Regions from separate parts of the Sphingomonas sp. 22R3R2A-7 genome, predicted to be linked through region 1. Evidence: riboswitches for the same ligand, from Rfam matches in the RefSeq annotation. Region 1 holds a riboswitch; the other holds the start of a gene.

What was found. Region 1 has a riboswitch for cobalamin ahead of QP165_RS01330 (DUF1636 domain-containing protein). Riboswitches for the same ligand answer to the same signal wherever they lie in the genome.
Region 2: it holds a riboswitch for cobalamin, as region 1 does, so the genes downstream of both, QP165_RS16360 (HoxN/HupN/NixA family nickel/cobalt transporter) here and QP165_RS01330 (DUF1636 domain-containing protein) in region 1, are expected to answer to the same signal.

The regions. Positions count from the first base shown of each region.
Region 1 covers NZ_JASPFR010000001.1:286,589-291,791, reverse strand. Annotated here, with positions in the region: gene cobS (adenosylcobinamide-GDP ribazoletransferase) at 1-273, opposite strand, end outside; gene QP165_RS01340 (histidine phosphatase family protein) at 270-848, opposite strand; partial or broken gene cobT (nicotinate-nucleotide--dimethylbenzimidazole phosphoribosyltransferase) at 845-1,857, opposite strand; gene QP165_RS01330 (DUF1636 domain-containing protein) at 1,854-2,261, opposite strand; cobalamin riboswitch at 2,369-2,555, opposite strand; gene QP165_RS01325 (ABC transporter ATP-binding protein) at 2,577-3,317, opposite strand; gene QP165_RS01320 (FecCD family ABC transporter permease) at 3,355-4,296, opposite strand; gene QP165_RS01315 (ABC transporter substrate-binding protein) at 4,417-5,203, shown strand, end outside.
Region 2 covers NZ_JASPFR010000001.1:3,411,203-3,416,405, reverse strand. Annotated here, with positions in the region: gene QP165_RS16360 (HoxN/HupN/NixA family nickel/cobalt transporter) at 81-1,070, opposite strand; cobalamin riboswitch at 1,299-1,510, opposite strand; partial or broken gene QP165_RS16355 (molybdopterin molybdotransferase MoeA) at 1,766-2,949, shown strand; partial or broken gene lexA (transcriptional repressor LexA) at 3,017-3,731, shown strand; gene QP165_RS16345 (ComEC/Rec2 family competence protein) at 4,065-5,203, opposite strand, start outside.

The DNA.
Region 1 (5,203 bases):
GCCATGCGCGGCACCCAGCCCGTCTGCCAGATCTGCCAGCCCGTCCAGGTGCAAAGCCCCTGTAATCGCTACCCAAATCGTCAGCGCGGCGAGCGCACCGGTCCACGGATCGATCAGCGCGCCGACCCACCCCGCTACCGCGACGACCACCCCGATGCACGCCCCGACGACCGGGTACCACCGGATCGCGGCGGCAAAATCCGCAGCGTCCGCAGCAACTTGCGGCATCGGCACGCGCGTCAGGAACCCGAAGGCGACGATCAGCCGCTTCACGAAACTGGATCCGTGTGCAGCGCCACGATCTGCGCCGTCCGGTCCGGCCAGATCCGTAGCGTAACGAGCGCCGCATAGGGCAAATCGAACGCCCAGAGCTCGCGCAACCCGAACCCGCACAGCGCTTTCAGCGCCGCACGGATCGCCCCGCCATGTGTCACGATCAATGAGGTTTCAGGTGTAAGATCTTCTATCGCGGCGGTAATTCGCGCGACCAGATCGCTCCATCGTTCCCCACCCGGTGGCGGTGCCCCATCCGGATCGTCCCAGAATTGCTGCAACGCCGCAGCGTCGATCTCCGCCGCAGCCAGCCCGTCCCAGTCCCCGAAATCCAGCTCCCGCCACCGCGCGTCCGTCGTTGGAGCCAGCCCCCGCTCCCGCCCGATCGCATCCGCAATGGCCTGCGATCGCATGAGATCAGAACAGACCAGCCCTTTGAAATCCAGTGACTTTACCCGCGCCACACAGGCCGCCAGTCCCTCCGCCGTGACCGGACTATCGGTCCGCCCCAGCATCCGCCCGGTCAGTTCAGGCGCCCCATGCCGCAACAGGTGGAGCAGGAACGCCCCACTCACGCCACCGACACCCCCGCCTCGGCAAACGTCGCCATCCCGTCATGCGCCGCGAGCGCCGACCGGATCACCCCGACCGCAACCGCCGCCCCGCTTCCCTCCCCCAACCGCATCCCAAGCCGCAGTAAAGGCTCGAGTTTCAGCGCGGCGAGCAATCGCTCATGCCCCGGTTCGGCCGAACAATGGCCGGCAATGCAGTGCTCCACAATGCTAGGATACGCCGCCGCAATCGGCGCGATCGCCGCCGACGAAATGAACCCGTCGAGCACTACCGGCACCCCCGCCACCCGCGCCGCCACAACCGCGCCAGCGATCGCCACGATCTCACGCCCCCCACCCGCCGCAACGTCTCGAACGGCGTACGAGGGAATTCATCATGCCGCCCAATCCCAGCCTCAACCACCGCGATTTTCCGCGCGAGTCCCGCCACATCAACCCCCGTCCCCGGGCCAACCCAGTCCGCGGCGGTTCCGCCGTAACTGCGCAGACACAGCGCTGCGGCCGACGTAGAATTCCCGATCCCCATCTCTCCCACGACAAGCATGTCGAGCCCCGGCACGACGACGTCGGCGCCGATGTTGAGTGCGGTGAGACATTCCGTTTCGTCCATCGCCGGTGCCGTCGTGAAATCCGCGGTAGGGGTTTCCAGATCAATGTCGGCGATGACGAGCTCGAGCCCGACGGCATCCGCCAGCGCATTGATCGCCGCGCCCCCACGGCGGAAATTGTCAACCATCTGTGCGGTGACGGAGACCGGAAAGGCGCTGACCCCGTGCACCGCAACGCCGTGATTTCCCGCGAAAATCGCCGCTCGTGCGCGCTCGAACCGCGGCCGCTCGCGCCCTTGCCAACCCGCCATGAAGACCGCGAGGTCTTCCAATCGGCCAAGCGACCCGGGCGGCTTGGTCAACTGCCCCTGCCGCAGCGATGCGGCCTCTCGCGCGGCGTCGTCTGCCGCAGGAAGGGCCTTCAGTGCCGCCTCAAACGCCGCAACCGTGGGGAACAGCGTCACTGCGCGACATAGCCGGCGGGCGGCGTCCGGGTGATGAAATGCCCCTTGATCCCCGCAGGCCATTGCCGGAACGGCACCTGCCCCTCCGCACTCTCCGCATGCAGCACGGCATAATCGAGGATCGCCCGCGCCGCGTCCTTGTCAGGCGTGAAGCGCCCCAGCACATAACCGATCTTCGCGGGTCCGCGGACATGGATGGTGCAGAAGTCCTGACAGGCGAACAGGCACGGCATCGCCTGAACCGCAATTCCGGCATAGCGCGAATCGCTTGCCTGAACCGCCTCCAGTGCAGCGACGAGTCTCGCACCGCCCCGCATGCCCTCGGCATCGTCCTTCGCGTCGGTGGACGCGCGGCAGGTGCTGCAGGCGACGACGGCCGCACCGTCTTCGGCGGGAACCAGAATATTTGGCATTGAAACCCCATGACATACGCGCCCGCGGCCTCGGACCGCAGACTGGTTATGTCGTCGCTCGGGTTCACCCCCGTCCGCTCGGCGCACCCTGGCCGGACGAAAGACGACTGCGACGGGCAGGTCTCCTGGCTCACGGGTCACAGCCCTCCGCACCGCCTTCTCGGGACCGGGATCCCAATGGCATGATGGCACGATGGCTCGCCGCTTACAGTTGCAGGGGCAGCCGGGGTTCTCCCGTTCCCTTTTCATCCCCGTCGCCGGGGAACCTGTCGCAGCACCCCGAATAGGCGTGTCGCCGGGCGCGGGTCAATCGTGCCGTGACGTCGCGCGCGCGATGGGAACGATGAGCGGCACGTTCGCCGCCGATCCGAACCAGGCGCGGATACCATAGGTCTCGCGCAGGCGTTCCGGCGTCAGCACGGCGTCCGGCGAGCCATCCGCGACCAGCCGCCCGCGGTCGATCATCATCAACCGGTCGCAATAGCGTGCGGCAAGGCTCAGATCATGAAGCACCGCGACTACCAAGACCCCGCGCGTAGCCTGATCCCGCAGGATTTCCATCACGCGCATCTGGTGCGCGGGATCGAGCGACGCGAGCGGCTCGTCGACGATCAGCGCGGGCGCCTCGACCGCGAGCGCGCGGGCAAGGAGGACCCGGGCGCGCTCGCCGCCCGACAATTCGGTCGCCGTCCGTGTCGCGAACGCCGTTACGTCCGCCGTCGCCATGGCCCGGTCGACCGCGCCCCGGTCTTCCGTCGTCATGCGCGACAGCGGCGCCAGATGCGGCAACCGTCCCAGCGCGACGAGCCGGTCGACACTCAATGGCCAGTGCAGGCTCTGGCCCTGAGGCAGATACGCAATCGTTCGCGCGATCTGCGCGCGCGAGCGTCGGCCAAGCGGCTGTCCATCGAGCAGGATATCCCCCGTCGAGGCGACGAGCCCCAACAGCGCCTGCACCAGCGTCGACTTTCCTGCGCCGTTGGGACCGACGATACCGATCAACGCCCCGCCAGCGGCGGAAAAGCTGACCTGTTCGACGACGTCCACGCCAGCGCGACGAACGACCAGATTTTTGTGGCGAGGCTCACCATGACCGCCGCTCGCGCATCAGTTGGACAACGAACACCGGCACGCCCAGAAACGCGGTGACCACGCCGAGCTTGAGTTCGCTCGAGGTGGGGATCACGCGCACCAGGACATCGGCGAAGGTCAGCAGCGCGGCGCCGCCGATCGCGGATGGCAGCAGGATCGCCGATGGCGACCGGTCGGTCAGCGGACGGATCAGGTGCGGGACGATCAGCCCGATGAACCCGATCGCGCCCGAAACCGCGACGGCACCGCCGACACCGACCGCGATCCCGACAAGTATCCGGGCACGCGTGTAGCGGAGATCGACACCCAGCGCGCGCGCGCCATCTTCTCCGAGCGTCAGCGCATCGAGCGCGCGCCCGTCCCATGCCACCAGCACGATCCCGACCGCGATACACGGCAGCGCGAGCATCACGTGCGTGAACGAACGATCTTCAAGCGATCCGAGCAGCCAGGTCATGATCTCCATCGCCGCGAACGGATTGGGCGAGAGGTTCAGGGCAAGGCTGACCCCGGCAACGGCGAGCGTTCCCACCGCGATGCCCGCAAGGATCAGCGACAACGCACTTTCCGATCCCGCCGACAACACGAACAACAGTCCAAGCGCGGCGAACGCCCCGATGATCGCCAGCGCGGGCAACATCGCCGGGTGTATCTCCGCGACCCCGAAGTACAGCGCGATCACCGCCCCGAGCGACGCGCCGTTCGAGGCGCCGAGGACCGATGGCTCGGCAAGCGGATTGCGCAGAAACCCCTGCAGGGCGGCACCCGACAGCCCAAGCATCGCGCCGACCGCCAGCCCGAGAATGGCGCGCGGAAGCCGCAGCTCGAGCAGGATCGCGCGCTCGATCGGGTCGCCATGTCCGATCAGCGCTTCGAAAACGCGACCCGGCGGGATCGCGGCGCTACCGATCGCAACCGACGCCACCCCCGCCATAGCGGCAAGCAGCATCAGTCCGCCGAGCAACCGTCCGCGCGTCACGCGCCTGATCCTGACCGCGTCTGTCTCATCGTTTCCGCCTAGCGCATATGTCATCGCTGCGGCAGGACTTTGCGCATGCGCCACGTTTTCCCGCTGATCGCCCTGACGACGCTGGTATCACCGACGTCGACCGCCGCGGCGCCGACCTTGCCGCGCAGGATCGTGTCGCTCAATCTGTGCGCCGACCAGTATCTGATCGCGCTTGCCGATCCGTCGCAGATCGCGGCGCTCACGAGGTTCGCGCGCGACCCCGACATGTCCGCCGTCGCGGCTCAGGCGAAGCACATGCCGTCGAGCCGCGGCAGTGCCGAGGATGTGCTGATGCTCCGCCCGGATCTCGTCATAGCCTCGCCGTTCCGCCGCAAGACGATCGCCGATGTGCTGGGTCACCAGCATATCGCGACGCTCGATCTTCCCCCGGCGGACAGTTACGCCGCGATCGTCGCGCAAGTCCGCCAGGTTGCGGCGGCAGTGGGACATCCCGACCGGGGCGAGAGGCTGATACGCCGGATGGACACCGCCTTGGCACGGATACCACCCGCTGTCGGCCGCGGCCGCGTCGCCGCCTATTATCAGCGTCGCGGGTTTCTGACGGGCAAGGGAACGTTGATCGACGATCTCATGCAGCGGCTGGGCTTGACCAACCTGGCCACGAGGCTCGCCAAGCCGGCGCTCTCGCAGCTGTCGCTCGAGCAGATGGCGCTCGCGCGTCCAGACTATCTGGTTGTCGAGAGCGCCACGGACCGCGTCACCGACCAGGGTACCGAGATGCTCCACCACCCCGTACTCGCACGGATCAAGCGCCTGCGCATCCCTGAGGCCTGGACGGTGTGCGGTGGCCCCGCCTATGTCCGCGCCGCCC
Region 2 (5,203 bases), 3.1 Mb from region 1:
ACTTAGAGCAATTCGCAAAGGCTGCCAATGCACATCGCCCTCACAATCCTCCCCCTGGCGGGGGAGGATCAGCGAAGACCTTACCCCCGCACCACGTCGATCTCGTCGAACCGCTTCCACCGATAGATCGCAAAGCTCAGCACCCAGCACGCGACGAACAGCGCGATGATCGCGAACCCCAGCCCGTTGAAATTTTCCCCCAGCGCGGCAGCAGCGTCCCACACGCCGCCGCTCAGCCCCAGCTTCGACCCGATCAGCGCCAGCGTCTCGATTCCCCCGATCGCGATCGCGACGATCGCCGAGATCAGCGTGATCGTGATGTTGTAGTACAGCTTGCGGATCGGCTTCACGAACGCCCACTCGTACGCGCCGAGCATCACCACGCCGTCGGCGGTGTCGACCAGCGCCATCCCCACCGCGAACAGCACCGGCAGCACCAGCACCGTGCCGATCGACAGACCGTCCGCCGCCTGGCTCGCGGACAGCCCCAGGATCGCCACCTCGGTCGCGGTGTCGAACCCCAGCCCGAACAGGAAGCCAAGCGGCGCCATGTGCCAGCTTTGCGTCACCAGCCGGAACATCGGCCGGAACAGCCGCGCGAGCAGCCCGCGATTGCCGAGCAACAGGTCGAGATCCTCCTCGACATAGGCCCCGCCGCGCCGGACGTGCCCGAACGTCCGCCACACCGATCGCAGGATGATCAGGTTCATCGCCGCGATCGTAAAGAGGAACAGCGCGGAGATCATCGTCGCGACGACGCCGCCGACCTGCTTGAACGCCTCGAACTGCGACAGCGCATTGGCGGTCAGCGCGATCGCGACCGCGGCGATCAGGACGATCCCCGAATGCCCGATCGCAAACCAGAATCCGACCGCGATCGGCCGCTGCCCCTCCTGCATCAGCTTGCGCGTCACATTGTCGATCGCCGCGATGTGATCGGCATCGACCGCGTGACGCAGGCCAAGCCCCCAGGCGAGCAATGCGGTTCCGAGCATCAGCGGCTGTTCGTGGAACAGCGAGAACGCCCACCCCCACGCGGCGATGTTCGCGGCGACCAGCATCGCGAACATCACACCCACACGCTTGCGCACGGAGCCTCGCACCGGTCGTTCGATCGTCAAGCTCGTCATGTCTACCCCCCGGCGTCCGACGCGGGCGGGGGCCTGCCGCGCGAACGGCCGGGACGTGCGCCGGCCGGACGCCATGAGCGGCCGGCACGCGTCGCCGATGCGGCCCCAGCCACATGGTCGTCGCTCAGACGGCGCTTGCCGTGCCTCGGTCACCCCCTGGACCGGGACAAGAGCGACCAGACGCCGGCAGGTCTCCTGGCTCGCGGGTCAAGGCTCGACGCACACCTTCCCAGGCCGATGGCCCAGTGGCTGCCCTTTTTGAGGGGGCGCGTGCGTGTCGCTCGCCGCTTACAGTTGCAGGGACAGCCACGGCATTGGGGCGAACCCCGCACCGCATTCCCATTCAAGCCCCGAGGGGCACCGACGCGATCTGTACCGATCCGGGTTGCGCCCGATCAGCCAATCCAGGTTAGCGCGCTTTGCCGCGGCTGACGACAGGATTTGCATGCGGCACCGTCGCGCACCGCGATCCGCAACGTCTCGGCGGGTCGGGACGTTATCGCACCATCGCCACCCGTAACGCGGCCCGCTATCCCCGTTCGCGGGTTCATACGACCAGCCGCTTACCCCATCTGCCTCCAGCCCCCGCATCGATCCCCCCGCATCCTTTCCCACGCCTGCCCACCGGAGCCTTCATGCCCCCTCTCGTCCCCGTTGCCGAAGCCCAGGCCCGCCTTTTCGCGATGGCCGCGCGCGTTCCTGCCGAGCGCGTTCCCTTGCGCGCCGCGATCGGGCGCTGGGCGGCGGAGGATATCCTCGCGCGCCGGACCCAGCCCGCAACCGATCTTTCGGCGATGGACGGCTATGCGATCCGCTTTGCCGACATGCCGGGGCCGTGGCGCGTGATCGGCGAAAGCGCTGCGGGCCGCCCCTTTGCGGGTACCGTCGGCGCGGGCGAGGCGACGCGCATCTTCACGGGCGCGGCGATGCCCGCCGGCGCGAACACCGTGCTCGTCCAGGAAGAGGCCGCACGCGACGGCGACCGCCTGTCGCTCGACGGCGATGGCCCCGCGTACGAAGGCCGCAACACGCGCCGAAAGGGCCTCGACTTCGCCACCGGCACGCGGCTGATCGCCCAGGGTGACCGGCTGAGCCCGGCGCGCATCGCCGTCGCCGCGACCGGCGGGCATGGCGCGCTCCCCGTCGGGCGGCGCCTGCGCGTCGCGGTCGCCGCGACCGGCGACGAACTCGTCCCCCCGGTTCGACGGAGGATCCCGTCCCCCTGCCCGAATCGAACGGCATCATGCTGGCGGCGCTGCTCGCCGATCTGCCCGTCGACATCGTCGATCTCGGCATCCTGCCCGATCGTCTCGACACGCTGCGCGACGCATTTGCAGGCGTCGACGCCGACCTGCTCGTGACGACCGGTGGCGCGTCGGTCGGCGACCATGATCTCGTCCGCCCCGCGATCGAAGCGGCGGGCGGCAGCATCGACTTCTGGCGGATCGCGCTTCGCCCGGGCAAGCCGATGATGGCGGGGACGCTCGGTCGGACGATGTTGCTCGGCCTGCCCGGCAACCCCGTTTCCGCCTTCGTCACCGCGATCCTGTTCGTCCGCCCGGTCGTCGCGCATATGCTCGGCGCGCGCGATCCGCTCCCGCAGACGACGCACGCGCTGCTCGGCGAGGATCTGCCGCCGAACGAGTCGCGTACCGACTACATGCGCGCCGAACTGCGCGACGGGCGCGCCTATGCCTCGACCATCCAGGACAGCTCGATGCTCCTCACGCTCGCGCGGTCGACCTGCCTGATCGTCCGCGACGGCGACGCGCCGGCCGCGCGTGCGGGCGACTCGGCGGAAATCCTCATCATCGCCTGACGGATCGCTTGACGCCGGACATTGTGTTCCATAGAAGTTCCTCGTCTGTTCCGGACGGAGAACCGCTATGCTCACGCGCAAGCAGCACGAGCTTGTCTGCTTCATCAACGATCGCCTCGCAGAGACGGGCGTTTCGCCCTCGTTCGAGGAGATGAAGGACGCGCTCGACCTGAAATCCAAATCGGGCGTCCACCGCCTGATCAGCGCGCTCGAGGAGCGCAATTTCATCCGCCGCCTGCCGAACCGCGCGCGCGCGCTCGAGATCCTGCGGATGCCCGAGCGTCCGGACATGCCCGCGACGAAATCGGCCGCCGCGAAGCCCGCGCCCCCGGCCGCTCCGGCAAACGCCGAGCCGTCGCCCAGCGTGCGCCCGGCGCATATCCCGGTCGCCGCGAACGACGTCGTCGAGATTCCGCTGCACGGGCGGATCGCCGCAGGCGTGCCGATCGAGGCGTTCGAAGGCAGCTCGATGCTGGCCGTCCCCGCCGCCTTGCTCGGCTCGGGCGAGCATTATGCGCTCGAGGTGTCCGGCGATTCTGATGGTCGATGCGGGAATTCTCGATGGCGACTATGCGCTGATCCGCCGCACCGAGACCGCCCGCGACGGCGAGATCGTCGTCGCACTGATCGAGGACAGCGAGGCGACGCTCAAATATTTCCGCCGCGAAGGCGCGATGGTCCGGCTCGATCCCGCCAACCGCTCCTATGACCCGCAACGCTACGCGCCCGCGCAGGTCCGTGTGCAGGGCAAGCTGTCGGGCATCCTGCGGCGTTACGACTGACTATGGGGTACGCGGGAGGGAGGCGACGAAGCGGTCGACGCTTTCCTGCACCCTTTCGCCAGCTGTCAGGACCGGAAAAAAGCCTCACTCCTATTCCGGCTCTGGCTTACCCCCGTCATCCTGACGAAAGTCAGGATCCAGAGCCAAGAGCCTCGTCCCGTTAGTCCCGGATACGCAAACCGTTCAGCGCGGGCCCAGGCTCGATGCGGGAGCCGGAACTGATCCAGCCCGCACGATACAGCAAAGCCATTACCGCCAACGGTCCACCAGCCAGAAAATCCCGTCAGGAGTTAGCACGAGCGCGTTGTCATCCCGAACGTCGGTGCGCTCCGCTTACGACCAGGACCGGACCCGGCGCCCGGCCCCGTGGCCGAACCGCCCCGCGGATCGTTCGAGCGTCGGTGGCATACGCCAGGGATGCCGGTCACCAGGTTCGAGGACCGTCGCCACCCGCCCCGTCCGCAACGTCAGCGCGACACCGTCGGTATGTTGCAGCGTCGACCGGTCAAGCCTCAGCCACCGCGGTTCGCACGTCTTTGGCAGCCCCCGCTCGCTGACGACGATATCCGCCGCGCGACACGCGGCGACGAGTTCGGCGATCGGCACGCGATACATGCTGCGCGTCGCCAGCACGCGCCAGCGCCGTCCGCCTGCCACGACATCCGTCATGCACAGGTCACGGCTGCACCGCGCATCGGGCTGATCCGCCAGCAGCAACGGCTCGCCGTCGACGCCGCCATTTTCCGCCAGCGTGTCGCGCATATACGCCCCCGCCCGGTCGCGCAGCAGCGCCAGCCCCGCCGCCGTCCGCACTGCGACGTGCCGCCCGTCGCCGGTCACCAGGATATCGGGCGGCGGCGTCGTCAGCGCCCAGATCGCGCCGATCGCAAGCGGGACCGCACCCAGCCGCCGCCAGCGCGTCCGCCAGACCGCGATCCACAGCCCGCCGGTCACCATCGCCGCGAACGCCGCGTCGGGCATCGCGGGCAGCGATCGGACCGCGCCGGGCGCCGCGGCGACCCGGTGTGCCAGCCAGAGCAGTGCGTCGAGCGGCAGCTGAACGAGGGGCCAGACGATCCCGCCAACGCCGACCCCGTCGAGCAGGAGCGCCAGCGCCTCAAGCGGCATGATCACGAACGTCGTCAGCGGGATCGCGACGATATTGGCGAACGCGCCGTAAACGCCCGCCTTGTGGAAGTGATAGACGGCGATCGGCATCAGCGCGATCTCGACGACCAGCCCGGTCAGCAGCAGCGATCCGAGCCCGCGGGCGACCCGCGCCAGACGGCGCTCTTCGTGCGCACCGAAGAATTCCCGGATCGCAGGATGTTCGTGGAGCGCGATGATCGCCGTGATCGCGGCGAACGACAACTGGAAGCTCGGCCCCGCGGCGGAGTCCGGGCGCACCAGCATCACGCACATCGCCCCCGCCGCGACCAGCCGCAACGTCATCGCCTCGCGCCCCATCGCCA